DNA from 3 places in the Bradyrhizobium huanghuaihaiense genome. Region 2 is predicted to be linked to each of the others. Evidence: predicted binding sites of a transcription regulator. Region 2 holds the regulator's gene; each other region holds the start of a gene.

Region 1 (5,280 bases), 3.5 Mb from region 2:
CGCGACGTCCACACCACGCGTGTCGCCCGGATTGGTCCTCAGATAGACCTGTTCGCCGGCGGCCATGATGATCTGGCCGTCGGGGACGCTGATCTGGCCGGCGTTCGCAACGATCGGCGCGAACAGCATCGCCTTGCCGCCGGTCTTCGCGCCGATCTGAGCTCCGGCCTGAATGGTGACGTCGCCCGGCACGCCATCCCGCGTGAACCGCGCGGGCTGGCTTGGATCGGTGGCCGGCTTTTGCGAATTCGCCAGTCGTGGGTTGTATTCGCCGAACGTCGGCAAGTGGATGTCGTTGGTGAGCACAATCGAAGTATTGATCCCGGCCAGGAACTGCGCGTTCGACAAAGCAAGGGACGAGGCCACGAGGGTGCCGACATCGACCTGGCTGGAGCCGCCGAAGATGATGCCATTCCTGTTGATGATGTAGACCTGTCCCTCGCTCCTGATAGTGCCGAGGATCTGGCTGGGGACGAGGCTCGGATCGAGCACGCGGTTGAGCGCGATCCAGTTGGCGGCGCCGCCACCTCCGGCGGACTGGTTGAAATACAGGTCAGTCTCGCGTCCGACGTTGAACTTGTTCCAGGTCAGGATCGCCTTCTGCTGGTTCTGCACGACCTCGACCTGGACCCGGCCATTCGAGCCGGTCGATTGGGTCGGCTGGGCGGCGCCGGTCCAGGCCGGCTGCCCGTCGATCACCGCGGTGGGATTGCTGGTCGGATTGAGGCCGCCGGGGGCAAGTCCGTTCGGCACATTCGGAAGCAGACGGCCGGGATGATTCTTGTCCAGGCCGAGATTGTTCGGGCCGATCAGCGCGCCGGCTCTCGCTGCCGCCTGCACGTCGCGCATCGCTCGAAGCGAAGCATTGATGCGGCTCATCGCCTGTGCCGATGCGATCGCCCCTGCCTGCCCCGCCGCGTTGGTCGTCACGGCGACGTTTGCCACCGGGCTCGCGCTGCCGCTGCCCAGGTTGCGCGCATCGGCCGCCGCCGCCCCCACCAGCAACGCGGCCACACTGGCGCCGCCGAGGAACATCGCGTGTCTGACGGACCGGAACGGGCGAAAACGGACGGTGCGGTGGGACAAGACGGCATTCCTTCTGGCAGCACGGCTAAACCCAGTGAAGGGTCGTGCCTCGTCATCCCCTGCGATGACGATCTAGCTCTAAGACGGAAGCCTGTAGGCGAACGCGCACGGTTTCTGTGTGAAAGTTTCTTGTCAGCGGGCGTCAGCCCAACAGAACCAGGCCGCCCGGGAGCTTGCGGGCCTTGACATCGAAGGCCTGCTCGAGACGCACGAGGATTTCATCCATCTGGTCGATGCGGAAGCGGCCACTGACCGGCCTTTGCGCGAGGCTCGGATTGACAAGGAGAATCCGGCCGGCGCGATAACGATTGACCTCTTCCACCACATCCGCGAGCGGGGTCGCCCGGAATAGCACAATTCCCCGCTGCCAGGCGGATTCTGCCTCTGCGTCGATCGCGGCAACCCGGCCGAGCCCGCCGGCATCGTAACGCACGCTCTGCGCCGGGCCGATGACGGCAGAATTGTCGTTGCGCTCGATGCGCACCTCGCCATCGAAGCAGGCGACGCTCACTACCGGACCCGCCGGACCGTTCATGCAACGCACATCGAAACGTGCATGGCGGCCGATCGAGCGCCCGTCTGCGGCCAACACGACGAGCGGACGAACGCTCTCGACCGTTTCGAACAGCGCCTGCCCCGCAAGGAGCTCCAGACGATCGCCCTCCCCGTCAGCGGGGTGGACCGCAATGCTGGTTTGCGTATTCAACCGCACCGCGACGTTCTCCGCCGGCCTGATCTGCCGCTGTTCGCCGATGGCCGTCCTGTAGTCGGCATTCAGTTCGCGGAGGGACGGCCACAGGCCCAGCGGCGGATTGACGACGGCGACGCAGGCAGCCGCGGCGGCAGCCAACCCGCCACCGAGAACGAGGCGGCGGTCGAGTACCGGGCGCGACGTCCGCCGGACCGGCAACGCCTCGAACTGGCTGCGCGGGATGCTCGCGCCGGCGCGGCGGATATCGCGCCATACTCCGCTCGCCGCGGCGAAGGCCGCCGCATGCTCCGGGCCCGCCGCACACCACCGCCGCAACGTCTCGGCATCGGCAGACGTCGCATGTCCGGAATCGATGCGCTGGACCCACGCGATCGCCTCACGCTGCAGCAGGTCGAGCTTATGCACCTGTCCTTGAGTCATGGAGTCATTCAGCCTGGTCGTGGTCGTGATCACCGCGCGGCGGCGGGTCTCGATTCAATGACGAATTTCCCTGGTCCGGCGCGCATTCCGTCTCTTTCATTTGCCTTTGCCGCGCCAGACAATATTCATGGGCGAGCTGCAGCTCCTTCGAGACGAGGCGCAAGGATACGCCAAGCCGGTCCGCAATCTCCTGCCGCGCCATGTTGTCGACCCTTGCCGCGAGCAGGATGGTGCGGCGGCGAGGCGGCAGCTCGGCCAGGATGATGGCCATCGCGTCCAAATCCGACCGCGCCTCCGCGACTTCGGCGGGACCAGGTGTCTCATCGGCAACCTCGAGCAGATGCTCGATATCGACCTTCGTCAAATGGCGCTTTTCCGCGCGACGATGATCATGTGCCACGTTGAAGAGCATGCGCAGCAAGTAGCTGACCGGATTGTGCAAGGTTCCGATCGTCGTGTCGGTGCGGGCCAGGCGCAGCCAGGTGTCGTGCAGGACATCGCCGGCCATTTCGGACGAGCCAAGGCGCCGCGTCAAACCCCGCTTGAGATCGTCATATCGGTCGAGCAGCAGGCGGCGCAGCATCGCCACGGAGGCTTCGGTCACCGCACGCCTCCGGCCGCGTGCGGTAGGGCGGTCGCGCCGCAACTCATTGTGACGCCCGAAGCCTGCGGCAGGACCACGATCAAGACCGGCTGCGCGAAGCCTGGGGGCACCGGGGCACCCACGCTGAAATGCCGAAGCGCGTTGTCGATGCCGCGGTCCAGCTCGACCGTGCCTGCCGATCCAAGTCGTTCGAACCTGGAGACGGTCCCCGACGGCGCGATCCAGACCAGGGCCGCGATGCGATAGCTTCCCGGCCGCGCCCCGCTGGTCCGGCACAGTGCATCACGCAACCTCGCCTGAACGACACCATAATATTGGTGCGCGAGAGCGGCAGCACTGCCTTCCGGCGGTCCGGCGGCTTCGGGCGCCGGGACCAGAACGAACGAATTGTCCTTCAGGAAGCGGGCGGCAAGACCGGTGCCCGCAAGCAGCAGCTGTAGCGCCGTCTCCGGCTCAAAGCTGCCTTTGACGGCTTCTGAGATGCGGCCTTGCGCAAGCGCCGGATTGTAGAGGACCTCGCGACCAGTCGCATCGCCGTATCGATCGAGTGCGGAGGCAAGCGGCTGGGCCGGAATGTCGAACGACAACGGCGCGGTCATTTCCGAGTTCGCGCGCGGCGACCCGATTATTGCGCCGTTTGGCTCCGCTTCGGCTGCAAGGGCGGCAAACATCAAACACACAGCCAGATACGGCACGCGACGTGACACCGATCAATTGCTCCGGCAAGCCATCAGCATCGCGAGAGGCGAATGACGACCGTCCCGAACTTGCCTGGATGCCACAGGAAGTCTCCAGCCTACGAACGTTCCTTGACACGAATATGTCACTGATCGCTTTGCAAGTCGGAAGCGCACAAGCGGCGCGGCCCTCTCGAGCACTGGTCATCCTGCATGACTCACCCGCGACGGCGCACGAACTGCAAGATCTGGGACTTCCAAACCACCAGCCGACTCACGGTTGGAACAATCCTGGAACGACGAAGTCACGGCCCGTAGATCACCAGCTCCGAGTCAGACAGATCGGCAAGCCGGGGGCAATGCGGACCCTTGAAGTACTTCCGGCCGATCGGCTCCCTGTAGATGCCGACGAGGCCGGTCACAGGGCGATTGGCATCGAGAGCAATCGACATCCAGCCGCGTCGAACCAGGAAACGACCCATAGCGCCGGCGCAAACGACGTAATCGGCCAGATCCGCAATAGATCAAACCTTGACCGGGCGAGATAAGGCCGGAAAAGAGAAGAACGAGCCGCTACAATAGCGGCGGAACCCCTGCGCTTCGATGGCTTACCAAGTCCATTGCGCTGGACTGATGTTGACGTAGGTGACGTCCTTGTGGCGTTGCGCGACCTTGGTCAGCATGGGTGCGTAGCTGCGAAAGGCGGGCTCCACATACCAGCTGGAGAGATTGCAGCGGATGGAGACTCTACCGCCATCGTTCCTTGCGGTGTGGATCAACAGCAGAGCACCGACGGGTGCCTGGTCGTGCTCGAGCATATAGCCAAAGCGCGGAGAGCTGTCGGGCGTATCGGAAAACCTCTTGTCAGAAGATCGGCGACGGCATCGAGATCGGCTGTTCCTATCTCACGGCATCGAACCATCGTCTGAACTCTCACTCCTTCTATCCGAGCCGCCTCGTTGTCCCCGGGTTTGGCGAGTGCGCCAGGCGAGCGGATCGAGCGGCAACTCGTCCGTGGCGGCGTGCCGGAATTCCGGCTGCAGCGAGAGCTGCATCTCGCACCGAGCGTGAGCGTCGCTGCGAGACGATGTAGCGCAACCAGTTGCGGTATATGCGCTGGGCCGGAAGACGCCAGACGTTGCTCAGGTCCTTCGTCAGCTGATCGACCGGAAAATCGGCAAAAAGCTCCGGGTTTCTGTCGGAAAGGGCCTTCTGTCGGAAAGCGATCAGCATCTCTTCCGCGCCTTCATTCAAATAGCCTCTCGGTATCGTCGGACAGACTTCGTTTTCCCCCCGGAGGAAACGCCCCATGTCTCTTCGATATTCACCCAGCAGGCTCTGGGTCTCATATTCCGGGTGGCCCTGGAAATGGACAAAAAGGCTGGTCTTCTGCTGCTTGACGAAGCAGTCGGCTCCAGCGTCCGCCGACCAGCTGAGAACCGAGTATCCGCAGTCCGTGAGATCCTCCTCCTGCACCTCGTTCCACCGGGCGTGCGGTATTCGGAAGGTTCTCGGTACATCCTGCATCAAGGGATGATGTCTCGTCTTTGTTTGAGCGAAGACACCGAAGCATTTGGCAGGCAGCTTGTGGCGCGCAACGCCGTCCAGGTGCAGGACGGCTCCATGAACAGCCAGGCAGGAAAGCACCGACGACACGGTATTCTCCCTCGCCCAATCGGCGATCTCGGCGAAGGTGGTCCAATATGGCTCGTCTGTCAGGCTCGCGGCCCTGGGTTCGGCGCCTGTCACGATCACTCCATCCAGGCTCCTGTTCAGCAGAT
Region 2 (5,280 bases):
TCCAGGAAGTGCTTCGGCGACTTGCTCATCAGCTTGCCGCCCGCTTGGTCTGGCTGGACGAGATCGCAGCGCAGGCGCGCTCCAGCCGCACGACGCTGTCCTCGATCTCGGCTTCGGTGACGATCAAGGGCGGCAGGAAGCGCACGACATTGTCGCCGGCGCCGACCGTCAGAAGTTTTTCATTGCGCAGGGCCGCAACGAGATCGCCCGAGGGCACCACGGCCTTGATGCCGATCAAGAGGCCCTCGCCACGCACCTCGCTGACGACGTCAGGGTGACGATCGATCACGGAGGCGAGCTTCTGCTTGAGCAGCAGCGACATCTTCTGCACGTGGTCGAAGAAGCCAGGCTTGAGCATGACGTCGAGCACGGCATTGGCAGCCGAGATCGCCAGCGGATTGCCGCCGAAGGTCGAGCCGTGCGAGCCGGGGCCCATGCCGGCCGCCGCCTCCGCGGTCGCCAGCACCGCGCCGATCGGGAAGCCACCGCCGAGCGCCTTGGCGAGCGACATCACATCGGGTGTAACGCCCGTGCGCCGATGGGCGAAGAGATCGCCGGTGCGGCCCATGCCGGTCTGCACCTCGTCGAAGGCGAGCAGCAGGCCCTTCTCGTCGCAAAGTTGGCGCAGCGCCTTGAGGAAGGCGGGCGTCGACGAGCGCACGCCGCCCTCACCCTGGATCGGCTCGACCAGGATGCCGGCAGTCTGCGGACCGATCGCCTTCTTCACGGCTTCGATGTCACCGTGCGGGACCTGGTCGAACCCGTCCATCGGCGGACCGAACCCTTCGAGATATTTTGCAGATCCCGTCGCGGCCAGCGTCGCCAGCGTACGACCATGGAAGGCGCCCTCGAAGGTGATGATGCGGTAGCGCTCCGGTTGGCCCTTGGAGAAGTGATGATGGCGGACCAGCTTGATCACGCCTTCCAGCGCTTCGGCGCCGGAATTGCAGAAGAACACGAAGTCCGCAAAGCTTTCCTGGCACAGACGCGCGGCGAGTTTCTCGCCGTCCGGGCTCTGGAACAGGTTCGACATGTGCCAGAGCTTGGTCGCCTGCTCCTGCAGCGCCTTGACCAGCGCGGGATGGGCGTGGCCGAGCGCGTTCACCGCGACGCCCGAGGTGAAATCGAGATAGCGCTCGCCATTGGTCGCGATCAGCCAGCAGCCTTCGCCGCGCTCGAAACCGAGGTCGGCCCTGGCGAAAACGGGGAGCAAATGCGGCGCGGCGCTGTTAGTCATGACGATCACTTGATGTTGCGGACGGCCTGAACGCGCTCACGCAGCGCACCATTGACCGGCCCGGAAAACGAAACGTGCCGCCTTTTAAGGGCGGCACGTGACACTATCTTATGCCGGGTAGAACGGGTGTCAATGCCGCCCGAAAGCCCCGCGAAACGCTGAATCCGTAGTCTTGCGGTGCCGGATTTGCGGGGTTTTTGCCACGGAACATGTGGAAGCGAGTCGGCTGACTCTTGCGCGTGAGTCACGCCATATTGTAGCGTTTGGCTTGTCAGATACGACATCTCGTGCAGCAGTTCTGATCCTCTAAGTCCTCATGTACCGGCGTAAACGTTCGGGCGTTCTGGTTACGCCCGGCGAGCCTTAAGGGATTCTGGCGGCACGGGTTTTTCGAGGCTTAGGCATTCGCCGCAAGGCGCCAGGACGGCAGCCGCACGGCGAGGGAAAGGGTGCAATGACGGTTTTGACCTGGTCCGACGATCGCGTCGAGCAGCTGAAAAAGCTCTGGGAGGCCGGATTGTCGGCCAGCCAGATCGCAGCCGAGCTCGGCAACGTGACCCGTAATGCCGTGATCGGCAAGGTGCACAGGCTCGGCCTGTCCGGCCGCGCCAAGAGCCCCTCATCGGCAGCTCCCCGGCCGCGCAAGGCGCGTCCGGCTCAGCACATGATGCGGGTCAGCCGCCCCATCGCACGCGGCAACACCGCGCTGGCGCAGGCCTTCGAGGTCGAGGTCGAGGCTGAACCCGTGACCTACGACAACGTGGTGCCGATGAGCCAGCGGCTGTCGCTGCTCGAGCTGAACGAGGCGACCTGCCACTGGCCGGTCGGCGATCCCTCGAGCCCGGATTTCTTCTTCTGCGGCGGCAAGGCGCTATCGGGCCTGCCCTACTGCGCCCAGCACTCGCGCGTGGCGTATCAGCCCGCGGCGGACCGCCGTCGCGCACCGGCGAAGCCTGGCACGCGCTGAGTTTGTTCTGAGATCAAGAAGCAGCCGTCACACGATGACGGCTCAATACCCGATGTCGTCCCGGACAAGCGCGCCCCAAGCGCGCGCAGATCCGGGACCCATAGCCACCGCAAGATGTGGTTACGGGGACTCGGAGTTACCCTTTCGCGCAACAACTACGCTCTGTGGTTATGGGTCCCGTATCTGCGCTCACGCTTGTCCGGGACGACACCGATGTTGTGGCGGCAGCTCTCTAAACCAGCTTACGTCTGCTCCGCCTTCGCAAAGCGATCGTCGAGCGCATAGCCGGCGCCGCGGACGGTGCGGATCGGGTCCTGCTCGCGGCCGAGATTGAGCAGCTTGCGCAGGCGGCCGATATGGACATCGACGGTGCGCTCATCGATGTAGATGTCGCGGCCCCAGACGCTGTCGAGCAGCTGCTCGCGCGAGAACACGCGGCCGGGATGCTCCAGGAAGAACTCCAACAGGCGATATTCGGTCGGGCCGAGATCGATCGGCCGGCCCGAGCGCGCGACGCGGCGCTTGTCGCGATCGAGCTCGATGTCGCCGTAGGCGAGCACGGTGGCGAGCCGCTCAGGGCTCGCGCGCCGCAGGAGGCCCTTCACGCGCGCCAGCAGCTCCGGCACCGAGAACGGCTTGACGATGTAGTCGTCGGCGCCGGTCGCAAGCCCGCGCACCCGCTCGCTCTCCTCGCCGCGCGCGGTGAGCATGATGATGGGAAGCTGCTTGGTCTCGGGACGGGTGCGCAGCCGCCGACACAGCTCGATGCCCGAGAGGCCCGGCAGCATCCAGTCGAGCACGATCAGGTCGGGGATGTGCTCCTTGAGGCGGGTGTCGGCATCGTCGCCGCGCATCACCGTCTCGACGTCATAGCCGTCGCCTTCGAGGTTGTAGCGGAGAAGCTCGGTGAGAGCTTCCTCGTCCTCAACCACCATAATGCGTGCGCCCATGGTTGTCGTCGCTCCTTAAGTCTTCAGGTATTCGGGACCGTCGTGGCGAAGGTCGTCATGTCGCCCTTCGGCCGCTTGTCGGTGATGGCCTGGCCCTCGATCATGTAGAACACGGTCTCGGCGATGTTGGTGGCGTGGTCGCCGATCCGCTCGATGTTCTTGGCGCAGAACATCAGATGGATGCAGAACGAGATGTTGCGCGGATCCTCCATCATGTAGGTGAGGAGCTCGCGGAACAGCGAGGTGCAGATGGCGTCGACTTCCTCGTCGCCCTTCCACACCGCCATCGCCGCCGGCAGATCGTGCGCGGCATAGGCGTCAAGCACCGACTTGACCTGCTGCTGCACGAGGTCGGTCATGTGCTCCAGGCCGCGGAACAGTTTCAGCGGATGGAAGTCGGCATCGAGCGCGGCGACGCGCTTGCCCATGTTCTTGGCGAGGTCGCCGATGCGCTCGAGATCGGTCGCAACGCGCATGGCGCCGACGATCTCGCGCAGATCCACCGCCATCGGCTGGCGGCGGGCGATGGTGAGCACAGCGCGCTCCTCGATCTTCTTTTGCAGCGCATCGAGCTCGGCGTCGATGGTGACGACGCGCTGGCCGAGCGCGACGTCGCGGCGGATCAGCGCGTCGACGGAATCGACGATCATGCGCTCGGCGATGCCGCCCATCTCGGCGACCAGGCGGGTGAGCTCCTGGAGGTCGGTGTCGAAGGCCTTTGCGGTATGTTCAGAAGCCATGTCGCGTCTCCTCAGCCGAACCGGCCGGTGATGTAGTCCTGCGTGCGCCGGTCGCTCGGCGACGTGAAGATCTTGCTGGTGTCGTCGAACTCGATCAGCTCGCCGAGATACATGAAGGCGGTCTTGTCGGAGACGCGCGCCGCCTGCTGCATGTTGTGGGTGACGATCGCGATCGTGTAGTTCTCGGACAGTTCCTGGATCAGCTCCTCGACCTTGGCGGTCGAGATCGGATCGAGCGCCGAGCAGGGCTCGTCGAACAAGATCACCTCAGGCCGCACCGCGACGGTGCGGGCGATGCAGAGGCGCTGCTGCTGGCCGCCGGAGAGCGACAGGCCCGAGGCGTTGAGCTTGTCCTTGACCTCGTTCCACAGCGCGCCCCCGCGCAGCGCCTTCTCGACGCGGTCGTCCATCTCGGACTTCGAGATCTTCTCGTAGAGGCGGATGCCGAAGGCGATGTTCTCGTAGATCGTCATCGGGAACGGCGTCGGCTTCTGGAACACCATGCCGACGCGGGCGCGCAGCAGGTTCAGGTCCAGCTTGGGGTCGAGGATGTTGGTCTGGTCGAGCATCAGCTGACCGGTGACGCGCTGGCCCGGATAGAGGTCGTACATCCGGTTGAAGATGCGCAGCAGGGTCGACTTGCCGCAGCCCGACGGGCCGATGAACGCCGTGACGCGGTTGGCGCCGAGCGTCAGGTTGATGTTCTTCAGCGCGTGGTGCTCGCCGTAATAGAAGTTGAGGTTGCGCACCGTCACCTTTGCGGGCGCTTCCGGCAGCGGCTGCTGTGAGGCCAGATGGGCGTTGGAACTCACGGATACGGAAAGATCGGTCATTTTGCAGTCCTCTCGGCGCCGAGGATGCGCGCGCCAATGTTCAGGGCAAGCACGGTGATCGTGATCAGCAGCGCGCCGCTCCAGGCGAGCTGCTTCCAATAGGCGTAGGGGCTCTGCACGAAGTTGTTGATGGTGACCGGCAGGTTCGCCATCGTCTTGTTCAGGCCGAGGCTGAAGAACTGGTTCGACAGCGCGGTGAAGAGCAGCGGCGCGGTCTCGCCGGCGACGCGGGCGGTGGCAAGCAGCACGCCGGTGATGAGACCCGAGCGGGCCGCACGATAAGCGATACGCTTGATCACCAGCGAGCGCGGCAGGCCAAGCGCGGAGGCCGCCTCGCGCAGCGCGTTCGGCACCAGCAGCAGCATGTCCTCGGTCGTGCGCAACACCACCGGGATGACGATGACGGCGAGCGCGAGCGCGCCCGCAATCGCCGAGAATCCGCGCATCGGCACCACCACCGCACCGTAGATGAACAGGCCGATGATGATCGAGGGCGCCGAGAGCAGGATGTCGTTGATGAAGCGGATCACCGAGGTCAGGCGGTCGTTGCGGC
Region 3 (5,280 bases), 3.6 Mb from region 2:
ACTCCGTGAACTGAGTTCAGATCAGCGTCGTCAAGTCGGATTTCCGTATCGTATTTTCGCAGATTATCCGCGGAGCCGAACGAATACGCCGGCTCATCCACGATCTCTACCTGGCCCTCGCGTGTCTCCAGGACGATGCGACGCTGCAGTAAAGCCTCCCAAAAATCAGGCCACCAGCTCCGCGAACAAGTCGGCATCGACATTGCCGCCGGAGAGCACGATGACCACGTTCTTGCCGGCCACATCGAGGCGGCCCGCGAGCAGCGCGGCAAGGCCCACGGCGCCGCCCGGCTCCACCACCAGCTTCAGCTCGCGATAGGCGAACGCCACGGCCGCGCCGACTTCCTTGTCCGACGCGGTGACGCCGCGCGCGAGCAGCTTGCTGTTGATCGCAAAGGTCATCTCGCCCGGCATCAGGGCCATCAGCGCGTCGCAGATGGTGCGGCCCGCGGGCGGATGCGGCTCGCGGTGACCCGCGGTCAGCGAGATCCCGTGATCGTCGAACGCCTCGGGCTCGGCCACCACGATCTCGGCTTGCGGATAGCGCGCCTTCACGGCCGTCGCGACGCCCGCGATCAGGCCGCCGCCGGAGGCCGGCGCCACCACGATATCGGGGTTGAGGCCGAGCGTTGCCATGTCTTCCGCGATCTCGCGGCCGGCGGTGCCCTGCCCTGCGATCACGAAGGGATCGTCATAGGGTTTGACAAGCGTCGCGCCGCGCTTCTCGGCGATGCCGCGCGAGATCGCCTCGCGATCATCCTTGTCGCGATCGTAAAGCACGACCACGGCGCCGTAGGATTTGGTGCGCTCGCGCTTGGACAGCGGCGCATCCGCCGGCATCACGATGGTCGCCTGCATGTCGAGGATTTTTGCCGCGGCCGCCACGCCCTGGGCGTGGTTGCCGGAGGAGAACGCGACGACGCCACCGGCGCGCTTGTCCTGCGGGATCGAGAACACCTTGTTGAAGGCACCGCGGAACTTGAACGAGCCGGTGCGCTGGAGCATCTCCGGCTTCAGAAATACCTTGGCACCGACGCGCTCGTTGAGCACGGGAAAGGACAACAGCGGGGTGCGGATGGCGTAGGGCGCAATCACGCGCGCTGCGGCATCGATGTCGGCAGGGCCGACCGGAAGGAGCTGTTCGGTCATGGCCAACTGTATCGCGGCCATCGAGCCCCCGGCAAGACACCTCCGCGCGAGGGTTTTGGGTTCTCAGGCCACGAAGCGCGGCTGTTCCGCCCCATTCCTGCCTGATAGCACCGCCCCGACCGCCTGGATGCTGTCGATGAAGACCTGCGCCGAGGCCTCCCAGGTGTAGTTGGCGGCGAATTCGACGCAGTCCTGCCGGCAGACACCGAGCGCGGCGAAGCAGGCATTGCGCAGATCGTGATCGAGAGCGCCAACCGGCGCATCGCCGATGACGTCGCGAGGACCCTTCACCGGGAAGGCCGCGACCGGCAGGCCGCTCGCCAGCGCCTCCAGCAGCACCAGGCCGAACGTGTCGGTCTTGCTGGGGAACACGAACACGTCGGCGGCGGCATAGATATCGGCCAGTTCCTCGCCGTGCTTCTCACCGAGGAAGATCGCATCGGGATAGGCCTCTTCGAGCGCGGCGCGCGCCGGGCCGTCGCCGACAATCACCTTCGTGCCGGGCAGGTCGAGGTCGAGGAAGGCCTCGAGATTCTTCTCCACCGCGACGCGGCCGACCGACAGGAACACCGGCGCCGGCAGGCAGAGGTCGACGGCGCGGGGGTGGAACAGGCCGGTGTCGACACCGCGCGGCCACAGCACGACATTGTCGAAGCCGCGCTCGGTCAGCTCGCGGGCGAGCGCCGGCGTCGCCGCCATCACGGCGCGGCTGGGCGCATGGAAACGGCGCAGCGCCCGCCAGATCAGCGAGCCCGGGACCGGCACGCGGGCGCGGACATATTCGGGGAAACGGGTGTGGAAGCTGGTTGTGAACGGCAGCTTGCGCTGGCGGCAATAGCGCCGGACCATCAAGCCGATCGGCCCCTCGGTCGCGATATGGATGCTGTCGGGACGCGCCTCCTCGATCAGCCGCGCGATTCGCGCAGGGCGCGGCATCGCGAGGCGCACGTCGCGATAGCTCGGCATCGCGAAGGTGCGGAACGATTGCGGCGTCAGGAACGTGAACTCGACGCCAAGACCTTCGACGTTAAGGCTTTTGGCGGCATCAGCGAGCTTGGTCAGCGTCCGAACCACACCATTGACTTGCGGGTGCCAGGCGTCGGTCGCGACCAGGATGCGCATCAAGTGGCCCTTGTTATGCAGCTCTGGCTGCGACCTGCGGGACTTCTGCCGGCTTCTGCAAATGGTCCGCCCAGGTGATGATCTCGAAATGGCCGTCGTCGTGCTCGACCAGGGCGGTGCAGCTCTCCACCCAGTCGCCGCAATTCATGTAGCGGATGCCGGCCTCGTCGCGGATCACGGCGTAGTGGATGTGGCCGCAGATCACGCCGTCGGCGTCATGGCGGCGCGCTTCGGCCGCAAGCGCCTGCTCGAACGCGCCGATATAGTTGACGGCGTTCTTGACCTTCTGCTTGGCCCATTGCGACAGCGACCAATAGGGCACGCCGAACATGCGCCGGAAGAAATTGACGAAGCGATTCATCTGGATCGCGAAGTCGTATGCCTTGTCGCCGAGATGGGCGAGCCAGCGCGCGTTCTGCACCACGAGGTCGAAGATGTCGCCGTGGATGACGAGATAGCGCTTGCCGTCCACGCCGGTGTGGACGGTGTTCTCGACCACGTCGATGCCGCCGAAATGCGTGCCGTAATAGTTGCGCAGAAACTCGTCGTGATTGCCGGGAATGTAGATGATCTTGGCGCCCTTGCGCGCCTTGCGCAAAAGCTTCTGGACGAGGTCGTTATGCGATTGTGGCCAGTGCCAGCTCGATTTCAGCGCCCAGCCGTCGACGATGTCGCCAACGAGATAGATCGTGTCGGCATCATGGTAGCGCAGGAAGTCGAGCAGAAGGTCGGCTTGAGAACCGCGGGCTCCGAGATGAACGTCGGAGATGAACAACGTGCGAAAGCGCCGCTCCGGGCTCTCGTCACTCACATCGTAACTTCCCATGCGCCAGCCTGTAACAATGTCCCGTGACAGGGGGATGACCGATTGAACCCTTGAGGCACCTTCAAATACGAATCACGCCTTGCCTCGCCCTCCCCGCGAATATCAGTCGCATGCGACAATCAGGCGACATGGCGCCGCGGGCCGCCCCCGCAATAACCCGGAACTGCAACGAGAATGATGAAATTTGGCTCGGTCGGCTCTTACCCTCCCCTGGAGGGGGAGGGTCGATCGCGCGCAGCGCGAGCGGGGTGGGGTGATCTATCCACACGGGCACTGTTCGTTGCGGAGAGACCGTCACCCCACCCCGTCTCACATTTTCGCTGCGCTCAATGTGAGCCGACCCTCCCCCTCCAGGGGAGGGTGAACCGGAACGCCGTCAGTAAAATTTGTGGAAATGATGGATCGGCCCATGGCCATGGCCGACGCTGAAGCGGTCGGCGGCTGCGATCGCAGCACTGATCCAGGTCTTGGCGTTGCGTACGGCGCCCTCGAGATCCTCACCTTTGGCGAGACCCGCAGCGACCGCCGAGGACAGCGAGCAGCCGGTGCCATGGGTGTTCTTGGTGGCGACGCGGGGCGCGGCGAGCGCGGTCGTGTGTCCGGACGTGACGAGATAGTCGATGCTCTCGGCGCCCTGGCCGTGCCCGCCCTTGATCAGGACCGCACGGCAGCCGAGCGCCAGCAGGCGGCGCCCCTGGGCTTCGATCTCGGCCTCGCTGGCGGCAACGTGCTCGCCGAGAAGAGCCGCGGCCTCCGGCAGGTTCGGCGTGATCACCGAGGCCAGCGGCATCAGCCTCGTGCGCAAGGCGTCGACGGCTTCCGAGGCCAGCAAACGGTCGCCCGAGGTCGCCACCATCACGGGATCGAGGACGATGTGGCGCGGCTGCCAGCGCGACAGCGCGGCTGCGATTGCGTCGATGCTGTCGGCCTGGCCGACCATGCCGATCTTCACCGCGCCGATGTCGAGATCGGAAAACACCGCATCGATCTGCGCGGCGACGAACTCGGCCGGCACGGCGTGAATGCCGGTGACGCCGCGCGTGTTCTGCGCCGTCAGCGCCGCGATCACGGAGGCGCCGTAGACGCCGAGCGCGGCAAAGGTCTTCAGATCCGCCTGGATGCCGGCGCCGCCGCTGGAATCCGAGCCGGCAATGGTGAGCGCAACGGGCGTCGTCATCGCCGGATACGTTCGTTTGAGAAGGACACGGCCATGCCCTTTCCTAGCGCGCCCCCGGCGTGCCAGCAAGCCAGGCCAGCCATGGGCTAGCGAATCAGGCGGAACGCAGCCTCGCTCCCTGTCGTCCCGCAATCGTGTACATCCCGCCCAAATATCACATCGGCATCGCCCGGCCTTGGCATCGATTCCGATGAATGAGAGGTTGGCCCGTGGATTCGTCCACAACGCCATGTTGCGGGCCAGCCTCGGCCCGCAATCCTCTCGGGAACCCGATCATGTGGGCCTATTTCGAACGTCTCCTCGACTCCTCGATGTTCTCCCCGCACGGCATCTGCCTGCTCTGGGAACCCGAGCTGATATGGCTTCACGTCGTCTCGGACGCCTGCATTGCGCTGGCATATTTCTCGATCCCGTTCGCGCTTGCGATCCTCGTCACCAAGCGGCGCGACCTCAAGTTCGGATGGGTGTTCTGGGCGTTCGCCGTCTTCATCATGGCCTGTGGCCTGACGCATGTGCTGTCGATCTACACGCTCTGGGTGCCGGTCTACGGCATCGAGGGTCTCGTCAAGGCGGCGACCGCCGTGGCGTCGGTCGTCACCGCGGTCGCGCTCTGGCCGCTGCTGCCGAAGATCCTGACCATCCCCTCGCCGTTCGAGCTCCGGCAGGTCCAGGCCGCGCTTCAGGAGGAGGAGACCAAGAACCGGGACGCGGCACAGCTGCTCGGCCAGGTCAGCGAAACCCAGCGCGCGCTGCGCGAGAGCATGACGCGCCTCACCGCCGTGGTCGACACCGCGGTCGACGGCGTCATCCTGTTCGACGCGCAGGCCCGCATTCTCCTGTTCAATCCCGCCTGTGAACGCCTGTTCGGCTATCGCGCCGACGAGGTCATGAATCGCGACATCGGCATGCTGATGTCCAAGGAGAGGCCCTCATCCACCGGTCGCGCGCAGCGTTTCGCAACAGGGGAAGCCGTCGGCCTGCGCAAGGACGGGTCACACTTTCCGAT

What was found. Region 2 encodes PhoB, which activates phosphate uptake and scavenging genes when phosphate is short. Its sites were predicted from a motif close to TGTCATNNANCTGTCAT; they were not measured.
Region 1: a site for PhoB is predicted at 3,561-3,577, ahead of N2603_RS28010 (STN domain-containing protein). Genes of this name have one in related genera too.
Region 3: a site for PhoB is predicted at 3,121-3,137, ahead of N2603_RS15710 (UDP-2,3-diacylglucosamine diphosphatase). Genes of this name have one in related genera too.

What each region holds. Positions count from the first base shown of each region.
Region 1 is NZ_CP104172.1:5,859,354-5,864,633, forward strand. It holds gene N2603_RS27995 (filamentous haemagglutinin family protein) at 1-1,086, opposite strand, end outside; gene N2603_RS28000 (FecR family protein) at 1,229-2,218, opposite strand; gene N2603_RS28005 (RNA polymerase sigma factor) at 2,223-2,822, opposite strand; gene N2603_RS28010 (STN domain-containing protein) at 2,819-3,421, opposite strand; partial or broken gene N2603_RS28015 (acyl-CoA acyltransferase) at 3,805-4,421, opposite strand; gene metA (homoserine O-succinyltransferase MetA) at 4,442-5,280, opposite strand, start outside.
Region 2 is NZ_CP104172.1:9,313,325-9,318,604, forward strand. It holds gene argF (ornithine carbamoyltransferase) at 1-29, opposite strand, end outside; gene N2603_RS43420 (aspartate aminotransferase family protein) at 29-1,237, opposite strand; gene N2603_RS43425 (GcrA family cell cycle regulator) at 1,692-2,204, shown strand; gene phoB (phosphate regulon transcriptional regulator PhoB) at 2,447-3,154, opposite strand; gene phoU (phosphate signaling complex protein PhoU) at 3,178-3,894, opposite strand; gene pstB (phosphate ABC transporter ATP-binding protein PstB) at 3,906-4,727, opposite strand; gene pstA (phosphate ABC transporter permease PstA) at 4,724-5,280, opposite strand, start outside.
Region 3 is NZ_CP104172.1:3,329,399-3,334,678, reverse strand. It holds gene N2603_RS15725 (hypothetical protein) at 1-101, opposite strand, end outside; gene N2603_RS15720 (threonine/serine dehydratase family protein) at 166-1,149, opposite strand; gene N2603_RS15715 (glycosyltransferase family 4 protein) at 1,213-2,271, opposite strand; gene N2603_RS15710 (UDP-2,3-diacylglucosamine diphosphatase) at 2,285-3,097, opposite strand; gene thiD (bifunctional hydroxymethylpyrimidine kinase/phosphomethylpyrimidine kinase) at 3,474-4,274, opposite strand; gene N2603_RS15700 (ATP-binding protein) at 4,550-5,280, shown strand, end outside.